2 regions of the Morganella sp. BCCO 40_0007 genome follow, and region 2 is predicted to be linked to the other one. Evidence: predicted binding sites of a transcription regulator. Region 2 holds the regulator's gene; the other holds the start of a gene.

The links. Region 2 encodes CRP, which controls carbon source genes, mostly activating them, when cyclic AMP is high. Its sites were predicted from a motif close to ATGTGANNNNNNTCACAT; they were not measured.
Region 1: a site for CRP is predicted at 3,441-3,458, ahead of udp (uridine phosphorylase). Genes of this name have one in related genera too.

What each region holds. Positions count from the first base shown of each region.
Region 1 is NZ_JAVBIN010000016.1:50,750-58,213, forward strand. It holds gene metE (5-methyltetrahydropteroyltriglutamate--homocysteine S-methyltransferase) at 1-1,320, shown strand, start outside; gene prfH (peptide chain release factor H) at 1,386-1,994, opposite strand; gene R5268_RS17905 (RNA ligase RtcB family protein) at 1,994-3,130, opposite strand; gene udp (uridine phosphorylase) at 3,573-4,328, shown strand; gene R5268_RS17915 (tyrosine-protein phosphatase) at 4,461-5,243, shown strand; gene R5268_RS17920 (DedA family protein) at 5,267-5,800, shown strand; gene rmuC (DNA recombination protein RmuC) at 5,939-7,363, shown strand; gene ubiE (bifunctional demethylmenaquinone methyltransferase/2-methoxy-6-polyprenyl-1,4-benzoquinol methylase UbiE) at 7,424-7,464, shown strand, end outside.
Region 2 is NZ_JAVBIN010000004.1:18,199-25,662, forward strand. It holds gene R5268_RS05860 (YheU family protein) at 1-127, shown strand, start outside; gene R5268_RS05865 (phosphoribulokinase) at 149-1,024, shown strand; gene R5268_RS05870 (OsmC family protein) at 1,088-1,495, opposite strand; gene crp (cAMP-activated global transcriptional regulator CRP) at 1,799-2,431, shown strand; gene R5268_RS05880 (aspartate aminotransferase family protein) at 2,843-4,063, opposite strand; gene R5268_RS05885 (aminodeoxychorismate synthase component II) at 4,176-4,751, opposite strand; gene ppiA (peptidylprolyl isomerase A) at 5,019-5,585, opposite strand; gene yihA (ribosome biogenesis GTP-binding protein YihA/YsxC) at 6,142-6,765, shown strand; gene R5268_RS05900 (hypothetical protein) at 6,936-7,307, shown strand; gene R5268_RS05905 (hypothetical protein) at 7,311-7,464, shown strand, end outside.

The DNA of each region.
Region 1 (7,464 bases), on a different contig from region 2:
TGCTCGCTGCTGCACAGTCCGATTGACCTGCGTGACGAAACCAAGCTGGATGAGGAAGTCAAAAGCTGGTTTGCTTTTGCGCAGCAGAAATGTGAAGAACTGGCATTGCTGACCCGTGCGGTCAACAGCGGCTCGGCGGGTGATATTGCCGCGCTGGAGAAATACAGTGCCCCTATCACGCTGCGCCGCCACTCTTCCCGCGTGCATAACGCCGCAGTCGCGGCCCGGCTGGCGGCGGTAACCGCCCGCGACAGTGAACGTGCCGCGCCGTACGCTGAGCGTGCAGAGGCACAACGCAGTCGTTTTAATCTGCCGCTGTGGCCGACCACCACAATCGGTTCTTTCCCGCAAACGACGGAAATCCGCGGGTTACGTCTGAACTTCAAAAAAGGAAATATCGATAAAGCGTTCTACCGTACCAATATCTCTGAACATATTAAGCAGGCGATTAATGAGCAGGAACGGCTCGGACTGGATGTGCTGGTTCACGGTGAAGCGGAACGTAATGACATGGTGGAGTATTTCGGCGAGCATCTCGACGGTTATGTCTTTACGCAGAACGGCTGGGTGCAGAGTTACGGCTCCCGCTGTGTGAAACCGCCGGTGATCATCGGTGACATCAGCCGTCCGGAACCTATCACGGTTGACTGGGCGACGTACGCACAATCCCTCACCAGCAAACCGGTGAAAGGCATGCTGACCGGGCCGGTGACCATTCTCTGCTGGTCATTCCCGCGCGAGGATGTCAGCCGCGAAACTATTGCCAAACAGATTGCTCTGGCACTGCGTGATGAAGTGGACGATCTACAGAAAGCCGGGATCGGTATTATCCAGATCGATGAACCGGCACTGCGTGAAGGGCTGCCGCTGCGCCGCGAAGAGTGGGCGGAGTATCTCACCTGGGCGGTGGATGCCTTCCGGCTCAATGCCGCAGTCGCAGAGAATGACACTCAGATCCACACCCATATGTGTTACTGCGAATTCAATGACATCATGGATTCCATCGCGGCGCTGGATGCGGATGTGATCACCATTGAAACATCACGCTCGGATATGGAACTGCTGGAAGCATTCGAAGATTTTGATTATCCGAATGAAATCGGGCCGGGTGTTTATGATATTCACTCACCGAATGTACCGGAAGTGGAGTGGATTGAAGCCCTGCTGCGCAAAGCGGCGGATAAGATCGCCGTGGAGCGTCTGTGGGTTAACCCGGACTGCGGCCTGAAAACCCGCGGCTGGGATGAAACCCGCAAAGCTCTGGCAAACATGGTGGAAGCGGCGCGCCGTCTGCGGGAAAATCCGCTGACATCCCGCTGAGGAAATCTGCCTTATATAAGAAGAGAAAAGCCGGTCAGTGATGATCGGCTTTGTGTTATGTGCCGTCAGCTGACCGGACGGAAATCCGGCCCGCTGAAGCAGCGTGTTGCCCGGCCGCGTTCGATCTGGTGATGTGACCGGTGGCGCTCGCCGTTCAGTGATGCGGACTGCTGTTGCTGATACTGGCTGAGATGCCATTCAATCAGGCGGCAGGCCAGTTTTTTGTTGGCGTGCTGACTGCGTTCAGACTGCACTTTGACCGTAATACCGGTGGCAATGTGCGTGGCCCGGACAGCGGATTCTGTCTTATTCACATGCTGACCGCCCGGCCCCTGTGATTTAAGACGTTCAAAGACAATCTCGCTGTCTGATACTGCCTGCGGCGCAGTAAAACGGCGGATACCGATAAACCAGTTTTTACGCCGGTGTGTCGGGCGGAACGGGCTGGCACACTGCCACTGCAATGTCCCGCACCAGCGATCCGCCAGCGTATCCGCAAACTCTCCGTCCAGTGACAACAATGCGGAATGCAGTCCGTGCTGTGACGGCATTTCCTCCGCAATGGTCACGGTGACCGGCGACTGTGCGGCCTCCTGCAAAAAGAGACGCAGCGCATGCTTCACTGCCAGGCAGCACTCTTCCGGGCCGTGAGCTGCAGAAAACTGTAATAACATCAGCAGCACTCCCCGCTCGTTTTGTAGGTCAGCAACGGTTTCAGTCGTGCCACTACGGTAATCAGTCCGGCACCGCACAGACTGTCTATCACTGTCTCAATAGATTTATAGGATTGCGGCGCTTCCTCATAAATCAGTTGTTTATTGGCGCAGATAACCCGGCTGCCGAGATCAGTCCGGGATAACTGTGCCGGCGTATAACGGTGAGAAAGACGTCCTTTACACTCGGTACGCATCCATTTACGCCCTGCGCCGTGTGCGAGAGAGTAAAGGCTGTCAGCGGTTGCATGCGGTTTCACCAGATAACTGTAATCCCCCCGTGAACCGGGGATCACCACATAATCATGATTTACCGGGGTTGCCCCTTTCCGGTGCAGCCAGCCGTCACGTCCGTTGATCGTACAGGCCTCCACCAGGTTGTGATTGATATCGAGTACCGCGTCACCCCCGGTACGCAGTTGCTGCATCATCCGCAGCGCAATCAGCGCCCGGTTATGCTGTGCAAAATCCAGTGCCTGCTGATGTGCCGCCAGATATTCAGCCGCTTCCGGTGTGTTTTCTGTCAGTCCGCCGTGGCTGAACTGCTCAACATGATGACGCAGAACCATCTGCCCCAGCCCGCGTGAACCGCTGTGAACCAGCAGTATTACACGCTGTTTATCCAGCCCGGACGCGGCAAACAGCCCGTCATCACAGATCTTATCGATCTGCTGAAACTCAGCGAAATGATTTCCGCCGCCGACAGAAGACAGAGACGCCGCAAACGGATGTGATGCGAAATGATCGCTCACGTGCTCTGTCAGCCAGTCTGCATCTGCATGGTCATGCATGCTGCGCAGTTGTTTTTCTGCCTTGTCAGCATTGAGTTTGCTGACTTTCAGCTCAGTCTGGTACAGCGCCATACCACAGCCGATATCGTTACCGACCAGCGCGGGATAAAAACGGCCTTCAGAGAAAAATGCCGCACCCACCGGATAGCCTCTGCCGGGATGCAGATCCGGCATACCGGCAACAGCCGTCATACCCGGTAATTGTGCGGTGGTGATCAGTTGCTGAATCGCGTTACTTTCGATCCACGTCGCATCCGAGGCGATATAAGAGACGCCCGGCGCGACAAAATGCATATAATTGCCCATAATCCATTCCGGAAAATAGTGAAAATTCGGGTTTACGGCGGGCAGTCAGGAAGAAACAGACAGGAAACAGGGACGGGTAATACGGAGAAATAACGCTGTAATACCGGTGTGATAATCAGTTCTGCAAGAGCCCGCAAAGAGTACACAGTAATGTTGTCATATGAACCTCCTTACGTTCTGAAAGTGACAGGTCAGCACGGACAGCGTGCCGGAATGGTGCGGATAGTAGAGTGAGGCGGACAAAAAATCAACCTGTGTTTTGCTTTTTCAGAGAGCAGTCCGGTGACATTTTCAGCACAAATCACTGTTTATGTGATTTGAGTCTCATTTTTATGTAATTGATTCATTTGTTAGTATCAATGAAGTGATAATAATCACTAAATTTTGTGCGTCGACACGTTAGAGTGTCCTCAATAATCACTTTTTCGCAAAGGAGTTCAGGATGGCTGATGTATTTCATTTAGGTTTGACTAAAGCAGATTTACAGGGTGCGACACTGGCTATCGTGCCGGGCGATCCGAACCGGGTCGAAAAAATTGCCCGCCTGATGGATAACCCTGTTCATCTCGCGTCTCTGCGTGAATTCACTTCATGGCGCGGTGAACTGGACGGCAAAGCGGTCATCGTCTGCTCAACCGGTATCGGCGGCCCGTCCACTTCTATCGCGGTGGAAGAACTGGCGCAGCTGGGTATCCGCACGTTCCTGCGTATCGGTACCACCGGCGCGATTCAGGAAAATATTAATGTCGGTGATGTCCTTGTGACCACGGCTGCGGTACGCCTGGATGGTGCAAGTCTGCACTTTGCGCCGATGGAATTCCCGGCCGTGGCTGACTTTGAATGTACCACCGCGCTGGTAAATGCAGCGAAAGCAGCCAAAGCTACCGTCCATATTGGTGTGACCGCTTCTTCTGATACTTTCTATCCGGGCCAGGAACGTTATGATACGTTCAGCGGCCGTGTGACCCGCCGGTTCAAAGGATCAATGAAAGAGTGGCAGGAAATGGGCGTGATGAACTTTGAAATGGAATCCGCCACACTGCTGACCATGTGCGCCAGCCAGGGGCTGCGTGCCGGGATGGTTGCCGGGGTTATTGTTAACCGCACCCAGCAGGAAATTCCTGATGAAGCGAAGATGAAGAAAACAGAATCCAATACCCTGGATATTGTGGTGGAAGCCGCCCGTCATCTCATCTGATCGTTACCGGTTTCATGAATCAGCCGTATCACCGGATTTTCCGGTGGTGCGGTTTTTTTTTAATCATTCATTCTGTAAATCTGATACAGTGATCGTGCCGAACATACTGATAATAATGATAAAGAGGTATCAATGACCAGACAGCCATTACCACATCCTTCCGTGCTGCCGCTTGACGGCGGGATCAATTTCCGGGACCTGGGAAACAAAGTACTGCCGGACGGCAGTAAAATCAAACCCGGCCTGCTGTTCCGTGCCGGGGCGCTGGATCGCCTGAGCGACAACGACTTAACCCGCCTGACAGAGCAGAATCTGTTTCAGATCCTGGATTACCGCGACAGCGGCGAAATTGCCGATAAACCGGATCGCCTGTGGAATGGTGCGCTGTACACGAACGCACCGGCAAATCCGATGTCAAAAGAAGTGGACGCCAATCTTGAGAAGCTCGGCAATGAGGCACTGACAGAGTTTGACCCGAAAGCCTTTATGCTGCGTCTTTATGAACTGCTGCCGCTGGGCAACCCGGCGTATCATGCACTCGGAGATATGCTGCGTAACCCGGAAAAAGGCGGCATTGTACAGCACTGTGCGGTCGGGAAAGACCGGACCGGTGTGGGCTCGGCACTGGTGCTGTTTGCGCTCGGCGCGGATACCGATATGGTGATGGAAGATTACCTGCTGACCAACGACACCCTGGCACCTTACCGCCATGAACTGCTGGCGGAACACGCGAAAACTATGCCGGAAGCGGTGGTGGAAAAATTTGCCTATGTGTATTCCGTACAGTCTGATTTCCTGAATACTGCACTGAAAAGTATTCACTCACATTATGGCAGTATTGATACCTGGCTGGCGAAAGATATCGGGCTGACTACTGCTGTCCGCGATAAAATCCGCAACCATTTCCTTGAGTAATATCAGACAGTAAGGGGGATTCTCTGGCACCGGCAGATATTATTACCACCGTCACCGCGTTTGTCCGTGAACATGAGTTCTGGGCATTGCCGATTATTTTTGTGCTGGCATTCGGTGAATCTCTCGCATTTCTTTCCCTGTTGTTTCCGGCGACAGTGATTCTGCTCGGGGTCGGGGCACTGATCGGGGAAGGCGGACTGAATTTTCTGCCGGTTTTCCTCGTGGCGGCCACCGGTGCCTTTTTCGGCGACTGGGTTTCCTATTACATCGGCTACTACTACAAAGACAATGTCCGTCATATGTGGCCGATTTCCCGATCCCCGCAAACCCTGGTCAGAGGGCATCAGTTCTTTGAAAAGTGGGGGATATGGGGTGTTTTTCTCGGGCGCTTTTTCGGGCCGTTCCGGGCGGTGGTGCCGCTGGTGGCTGGGATCTGTGCGATGCCGCAGCGCCATTTTCAGCTGGCCAATCTGTTTTCTGCCGTGATCTGGGCATTTGGTCTGCTGGCCCCCGGCACATTCGGGCTGAAATGGATGGCCGGGCTGATGGGCGGATAGCACCGCATTTTCACCGGATTACATTGGTTTTTGCGTGACGCGCCGAAAAAAACGGCGGACAGTAAAAAGACAGTGGACATCTGTACAGTGCTATTTTACCGTAAGCGGCGTAAGTGACTCGCGGAGGAGACAGCCATCGTGGATATTCAGTGGCTTTATGGTTTTATCGGCATTCTGAGCGGTATTCTGCTGGGCGGCGGTGTGGTCTGGTTCAGCCTGCAACAGCGGCTGGCGGACAAAAACCGGCTGTTACAGGACAATATTGCACAACTTGCCCTGCTGGATGAAACACGGCGCCAGGCTGCGTACTGGCAACAGGCCAGAGAACAGAGTGAACAATCACTGGAAAATGCCCGTCATATCAGCGCACAGCAGGAAGCTGAAATCCGTGAGCTGACCACCCGGCTGGAAGAGAGCCGCCTGGCCGCCGAAGAAAAACAGCGGCTGCTGCTCAACAGTGAGCAACGCCTGAATACCCAGTTTGAAAACCTGGCTTCCCGCATCTTTGAACAGAGCGGCCGCCGGACGGATGAACTCAACCGCCAGAGCCTGTCTATGCTGCTGCGCCCGTTCCGTGAACAGTTAGATAACTTTAACCGGCAGGTTCAGGAAAGTTACAGCCAGGAAAGCCGTGAACGGCACACCCTGACACATGAAATTCAGCGTCTGCAGCAGCTCAATCTGCGGATGGCACAGGAAGCGGTCAATCTCACCAATGCCCTGAAAGGTGATAACAAAATGCAGGGTAACTGGGGGGAAACGATTCTTGCCCGTATCCTGGAAGCCTCCGGTCTGCGGGAAGGCCATGAATTCGCCACTCAGGTCAGCCTGAAAAATGAACAACAAAGCCGTTATCAGCCGGATGTGGTGATTTACCTGCCGCAGAACAAACAGGTCATTGTTGACGCCAAAGTCTCGCTGGTGGCCTATGAGCGTTACTTCAACAGTGAAACCCCGGAAGCACAGCAGGCGGCACTGACCGAACATATCAGCTCTGTGCGTCAGCATATCCGCGGACTGAGCCGCAAAGCGTATCAGGATCTCAGCGGAGTCAACTCACTGGATTATGTGCTGATGTTTATCCCGGTCGAGCCGGCGTTTCTGGCGGCAATCGGGCAGGAAAGTGTCTTACTGGACGAAGCCCTCAGAAGCAATATCATGCTGGTCAGCCCGTCCACACTGCTGGTGGCACTGCGGACAATCGCCAACCTCTGGCGCTATGAACATCAGCATGAGAACAGTCAGGCGATCGCACAGCGCGCTGCCCGTCTCTATGACAAGCTTCGCCTGTTTACCGAGGAAATGGACGGTATCGGCCAGGCGCTGGATAAAGCTCAGAATACCTACCACGGAGCGATGAAAAAACTGACCACCGGCCGGGGAAATCTGCTGTCACAGGCAGAAGGTTTCCGTGAACTGGGGGTTGAGGTAAAGCGCCCGCTGGATGAAATTCTGGTGCAGAAAGCCCGCCTCAGTGAACAACAGGATAGCGGGATGGATGAACCGCCGGAGGTTCCGGCTAATTTCGCAGAACAACACAATGGGCATAGGGTTTTGCGGTAAAGGCTGATACACTTTTCCGATCATAAATTCATGCACACAGGCAAAACAGGCAAGAAGAGAATGGAAGAGCAATCCCGGGATACAATCGATTTTGGTTTTCG
Region 2 (7,464 bases):
TGAAAAATCACTCAGTGATAAAGTGGCGGATCTTTACACGCAACTCAAAAACGGCGACATTGTGATCGTCTGGTCGGAATTACACGAAACACTCAACATCATGCCGTCGGCAGAATTCCGCGGCTGATTCAGCCGGAGGAAATGCCGCATGTCACGGACCCACCCGATTATCGCCGTTACCGGCTCCAGCGGAGCCGGTACCACTACCACCAGTCAGGCTTTCCGTAAGATTTTCCAGCAGCTGGATGCGGTTCCGGCCATTATTGAGGGTGACAGTTTCCACCGTTACACACGGCCGGAAATGGATGCCGCCATCCGTAAAGCCCGCGAACAGGGGCGTCACATCAGCTATTTCGGGCCGGAAGCCAATGACTTTGCCCTTCTCGAAAGTACATTCCGTCAGTACAGTGAAAACGGCAGCGGTGAGCGCCGTAAGTACCTGCATACTTATGATGAAGCAGTGCCCTATAACCAGTTGCCCGGTACCTTTACCCCCCGCGAGGCACTGCCCGCCGGTACAGACGTGCTTTTCTATGAGGGTCTTCACGGCGGCGTGGTCACACCGGAACATAATATTGCCGGACACGTGGATTTGCTGGTCGGCGTAGTGCCGATAGTCAACCTGGAGTGGATACAGAAGTTAGTCCGTGACACCAGCGATCGCGGGCATTCGCGGGAGGCAGTGATGGATTCCGTCGTACGTTCGATGGATGATTACATCCGCTATATCACCCCGCAGTTTTCCCGCACCCACATTAACTTTCAGCGGGTACCGACTGTGGACACCTCGAATCCGTTTTCGGCCAAATCCATTCCGTCACAGGACGAGAGCTTTACCGTGATCCGCTTCCGTGGCCTGAAAAAAATCGATTTTCCCTATTTGTTATCCATGCTTCAGGGGTCGTTTATTTCCGCCTCAAATACGATTGTTGTACCCGGCGGCAAATTAGGACTGGCAATGGAATTAATAATGGCGCCCCTGGCAGAGCAATTATTACAGGGAAAACAAATAAACAAGCGATAAAAAAACCGGGTAATAATGTATTACCCGGTTTATGTTCAAAAATAAAAATAATCTTTCAAAAAATTATTCAATATTTTTCACTTCAAAACTATGTGTAATGTTAACACTTTCGCCTAACATTAATGAAACAGAACAATATTTTTCAGCGGATAATTGCACGGCACGCCCGACAACGTTTTCTGTCAGGTCACGACCGGTTACAATAAAATGCAGATTGATGTGAGTGAATAAACGCGGCGCGGTTTCACGACGTTCAGCAGTAAGTTTTACATCACAATCAATGACTTGATTACGGCCTTTTTGCAAAATAGAGACAACATCAATGGCGCTGCAGCCGCCGGTTGCCATCAGTACCATCTCCATCGGGTTCGGGGCTTTTTCACCGGCATTACCGTCCATCGTAATCTGGTGTCCTGACGCGGATTCCCCTAAGAAAGTCATGTTCTCAACCCACTTTACACGCGCTTCCATTTTTATACCCTCATCATCAATATAATTCACGACAGACTACCCTTTCATTCACGGGCTGGCAATCTATCTCATAGTTTATTATGCTGAAGCGAGACAGTGGAAGACAGGACTGTTTTCCTGTGCTAAAAACACGGCAAGGATTTATCTATGGCTAAGATCAATATCTTTCCGTGTGGATTATTATACTATTTTAATAAACTAACTTGCCGGAAATTCAGCAAGTTAATATGATAAGCTAAGACTTTATATAATTGCAGAGCGTAAACAACGGTTTGCAATAACTAACAACAGAGGATAACGCGAATGGTTCTCGGCAAGCCACAAACAGACCCCACGCTTGAATGGTTTTTGTCTCACTGCCATATCCACAAATATCCATCCAAAAGCACACTTATTCATCAGGGCGAAAAGGCAGAAACACTCTACTACATTGTAAAAGGTTCTGTTGCGGTACTGATCAAAGATGAAGAAGGCAAAGAGATGATTTTATCCTATCTCAATCAGGGTGATTTCATCGGTGAACTCGGATTATTTGAGGAAGGTCAGGAACGTACAGCGTGGGTACGGGCAAAAAGCGCCTGCGAAGTTGCAGAAATCTCGTACAAAAAGTTCCGCCAGCTTATCCAGGTTAACCCGGATATCCTTATGCGCCTTTCCGCGCAGATGGCAAGCCGCCTGCAAACCACATCAGAAAAGGTCGGAAACCTTGCATTCCTTGATGTGACAGGCCGCATCGCCCAGACATTACTGAACCTGGCGAAACAGCCGGATGCGATGACGCACCCGGACGGTATGCAAATCAAAATTACCCGTCAGGAAATCGGCCAGATTGTGGGATGTTCCCGCGAAACAGTCGGCCGTATTCTGAAGATGCTGGAAGATCAGAACCTGATCTCCGCACACGGTAAAACCATCGTGGTATACGGCACCCGTTAATCCGGACGACCTTTATCACCAAAACAGGCGCAATTGCGCCTGTTTTTCTTTTCTTAATCATCAGTGATTACTGAAGAATATCTGCCCTGCGGTATCGCAGCTTTCCTTCACGGCAGGCTTGATCAAAGGATGCTTTCAACTGACGCATTGCTGCTGTTTTACGCTCTGCAATGTTCATTTTTTTATCTCAGAAATGTCGTGTTTTAAGTACATACCCTTTACCTCCTTCACCAAGACCAGCCCTTGGTAAAGATGAACATAAAAGCTGCCATGAAGAAATTCTTCAAATTTGCCTGAAAGCCGGATTGTTATTATTTTACTGAAAGCAGATAAACATCCGGCAAACTTATCATGACAAAAACAATAATAAAATATACAAATCAGTTAGTTAAATACGTTAATGCGGTAAAATTACTGCATTTCCCGGAAGTCATTCAGGGTTTTTGCCAGTCGTTTCATTCCCTCATCCACATCTGCTTTTTCAATAATCAGCGACGGCGTAAAACGCAGAACATTGGTGCCGGCATTCAGCAGCATCAGGCCATTTTTGGCCGCGAGTCCCAGCAGTATTTTTGATTGATCGCGGAAGATACCCGCCAGTTCGGCACCTATCAGCAACCCTTTACCGCGGATCTCCGCAAACGCGCCAAATGTGCTGTTCAGGGATTGCAGAGCATCGGCAAACCACCGGTGACGTTCATCCACTCCCGCCAGCAGCGCCGGGTCATTAATCAGATCAAAGGCGGCATTGCCGACAGCGCAGGCCAGCGGATTGCCGCCATAGGTGGTACCGTGGGTACCGGGCACCATGACCTGCGCGATCGCCTGTTTTGTCAGCATCGCACTGATCGGAAAACCACCACCCAGCGCTTTCGCCGTGGTCAGAATGTCCGGCTCAATGCCGTAATCCATATAGGCAAACAGTTTTCCGCTGCGCCCCATCCCGCTTTGCACTTCATCAAAGACCAGCAATGCCTGATGTTTATCACACAGATCACGCACACCCTGCATAAAAGCAGGAGTGGCAGGCGTGATCCCCCCCTCACCCTGGATAGGTTCCAGAACCACGGCACAGGTGTGATCGTCCATCACCGCTTTGACAGCATCGAGGTCGTTGAAAGGTACATGAATAATATCTGCCGGTTTCGGCCCGAAGCCATCGGCATATTTCGGCTGGCCGCCGACAGAAACAGTGAAAAGTGTCCGGCCGTGGAAGCCATGGTGAAAAGCAATAATTTTGGTTTTATAAGGATGATGACGGGTCAGTGCATAATGACGTGCCAGTTTGAATGCAGCTTCATTCGCCTCCGCGCCGGAGTTGGCAAAGAAAACCCGTTCCGCGAACGTGTGTTTTATCAGCTTCTGCGCCAGTGTCAGTGCCGGTTCATTGGTAAAAATATTGCTGACATGCCAGAGTGACTCACTCTGGGTTTTCAGCGCAGCGACCAGCGCCGGATGACAATGCCCCAGAGCCAGTACGGCAATACCACCGGCAAAATCGACATATTCGGTGCCGTTCTGATCCCATACACGGCTTCCCTGTCCTCTGACAGGAATAAAATCAGCCGGTGCATAAATTGGCAGCATTACTTCATCATAAGTGCCGCGCGTTACCGCATTCTGTTTTGTCATCGTTCCTTACCTGATCTATCCACAAGTGAAAATATAATCACCAAATATGAATAAAAAATCAAATTAAAACGAATGAAAAAACAGAACCTAGGATAAAATAATCGATAACTGATTAGTATTTCAGGAAATTATTCAGGAGTTCATGCCCCTGTTCACTGAGAATACTTTCCGGATGGAATTGCACACCTTCAATCGGCAGGGTTTTATGGCGGATACCCATGATTTCATCCACATTACCGTCGTGCAGGCTCCATGCCGTGACTTCAAAAGAGGCCGGCAGTGTTTCCGGGGCAATCACCAGTGAATGATAGCGGGTGACGGTCAGCGGACGGTTCAGCCCTTTGAACACCCCCTGCTGATTATGATGGATTGCGGTGGTTTTGCCGTGCATGACTTTACGTGCCTTCACCACCTGTGCGCCAAACGCCTGACCGATAGCCTGATGCCCGAGGCAAACCCCGAGGATCGGAATCTCACCGGCGAAATGACTGACGGCATCCAGTGAAATACCGGCGTCAGACGGCGTACAGGGACCCGGTGAGATCACCAGGTGAGACGGCGATAATTGCTCAATATCACTGAGGCTGACGGCATCATTTCGTTTAACCTGTACATCTGCACCTAACTCACAGAAGTATTGATACAGGTTATAAGTAAATGAGTCATAATTATCGATAATTAATAGCATGATTAATCTATATCCAACTGATATATTTATCTTTTTTATTTTCAAACTGCTGCGTCAGGCACACGTTGACAGCGCCCGGCAACCACAGGGGATTGCACAGTCAGCTTCATGAAGCGGGCTATAATACCACAGCCGGACAGAGAAAATAGCCCGAATGCGGCATGGTACCGCAGAGGCAGATATCGTCTGATTCAGACTATCAGGGAGTTTGACATGCTTACGGGGAATATCCGGAAATATTCCCCTTAGTCTGCACGAAAATACGGTTTATTTTACGATAGTTGCAGAAATAATTTTGATCGGTGTTGACGGTACATTCTGGTAAGGACCGATGTTTTCAGTCTTCACTTTTGAGATTTTATCGACAACATCCATGCCGTTCACGACTTTACCAAACACGGCATAGCCAAAATCACGCTGGCCGTGGTCGAGGAATGCATTATCCGCCACGTTGATAAAGAACTGGCTGGTTGCGCTGTCTTTATCTGCGGTACGCGCCATCGCAATGGTTCCGCGCAGATTACGCAGGCCGTTATCCGCTTCGTTTTTGACAGGCGGGCGGGTCTGTTTCTGATTCATATCCGCCGTAAAGCCGCCGCCCTGCACCATAAAGCCCGGGATGACGCGGTGGAATGTTGTATCGTCATAGAACTTATCTGAGACATACTGTTTAAAATTTTCCACAGTTTTCGGCGCTTTTTCATTATCCAGCGCAATTTCAAAATCACCTGCGGTGGTGGTAAATTTAACATGCGTCTGCTCCGCCGCGAACGCCAGCGAAGTTGCACTGAGGGTACAGGCTGCCACAAATGAAACTAAAACTCGTTTTAACATTCCCAATTCCTTTCAACGAAATAAACTTACACTAATCTTAACGATTTTAATGGGCAATGGCGCGAAGTGCCACCGATTTACTTTAATTTACTTTCACGGCAGGGATGAAGAATTAATATAAGAATTTTTCACGTATTTGTACTGATGATATTTCGCTCACGGCCCGTAATTAAGCAAAATTCGGCGAAATTTTTCATCCCGCTGATACATTTATTCCATTTAACGTGTAAATATAAATATCATACTGATCTTTATGGATAATTTTCATTTACTGATAAAAAACTCAACTTATGCCAAATAAAAAATAACATCCGGACTTATAACCAATAATAAACCGCCCTGATTTTTTATCTTTTTACGCGTAAATATCAGTGTCTTTTCTGCCGGAAACACTTTGTTTTCTCCGGATTATATCTGCTGCCGCCCCCCATCCTATTATTGTTGTCACTTTTTTCATTTCTGAAAATAAACAGGCGCAGTAATCTGTCTGCCGCAGTTCTTAAACAACATGCATTAGGCTATAATCATCCCGGTTTCGACCTGAGGAGAACAGATTTTGACCATTAAAACGCACAACTACCAAGTGACCCATTTTGTCATCAGCGCACCGGATATCCGCCATTTACCGGAAGATACGGGGATCGAAGTGGCGTTTGCCGGTCGCTCCAATGCCGGAAAATCCAGTGCACTGAATGCACTGACACAGCAAAAAAGCCTGGCGCGGACCAGTAAGACACCGGGACGTACCCAGCTTATCAACCTGTTTGAAGTCACTGACGGCTGCCGTGTGGTTGACCTGCCGGGCTATGGATACGCTGAAGTTCCGGAAGCAATGAAACGGAAATGGCAGGCCGCACTGGGCGAATATCTGCAAAAGCGCAACTGTCTGCGTGGTCTGGTGGTACTGATGGATATCCGTCATCCGCTTAAAGACCTGGATATGCAGATGATTGAGTGGGCAGTGGCAATGCAGGTACCGGTACTGGCATTACTGACCAAAGCCGACAAACTGGCCAGCGGCGCACGCAAAAAGCAGCTGATGGCTGTTCGCGATGCTCTGGCAGAACTGAGTGACACCGGCGATATTCAGGTGGAATACTTCTCCGCCCTGAAAAAAATCGGCATTGATAAGTTACGTCTGAAACTGGACACCTGGTTCAGCGAAAGCGACGCAGAGTGATCCCCTCCCGAAACAGATGGTTATTACTGACCATCTGTTCTTTTCTGTAATCATCATCCCTTAGCCAAAAGACCGAAAAAAGCCGCTCTGCCGGCCATAATCTGTCCGACCCCTCTCTTCCCTGCTATACACAATCTGATGATATGTTCACAAACATAAGGATGTGTTTTATGCGGGAAAAAACATTATATATTCTGGCCAACGATTTATACCGTATGGGCAACAGTAGTTCATCCCGGCTGGCGAATGTCAGAAAGAGCGATATTAATACCAGAGAAATTGGTGAAACGGATTTCATTGTTGCTGATAATAACGGTGTGAGTGTATTTACCAAAGAAGGTCTGGATGAATGTCCGCTGAGCGGGTGGGTATGGGAGTTAAAAGCAGGTACTATCCTGCCTGCCGGCCTGACTATTGTTAAACGGGGTTCAAAGGGCCATCATATGATTGTACCGGCGGAAAATATGCCGCTGACAAAATATATCAGCCTGCTGGAAAGTGTGGCCATGTTCTGTGAAAAACAATATATGAAGAGAGCATAACAGATGCGGGTACTCGAACTCAAAATCGACAGAAGCACATTTAACTTACTGTGGAAATCACTCCATGCCAGGGAAGAAGCACTCCTTCGCAGAGTTGAGGAATACGGGGAAGATTCAGATGAAGGTGCTGATGCCCTGAACGATATCATGGCACTCC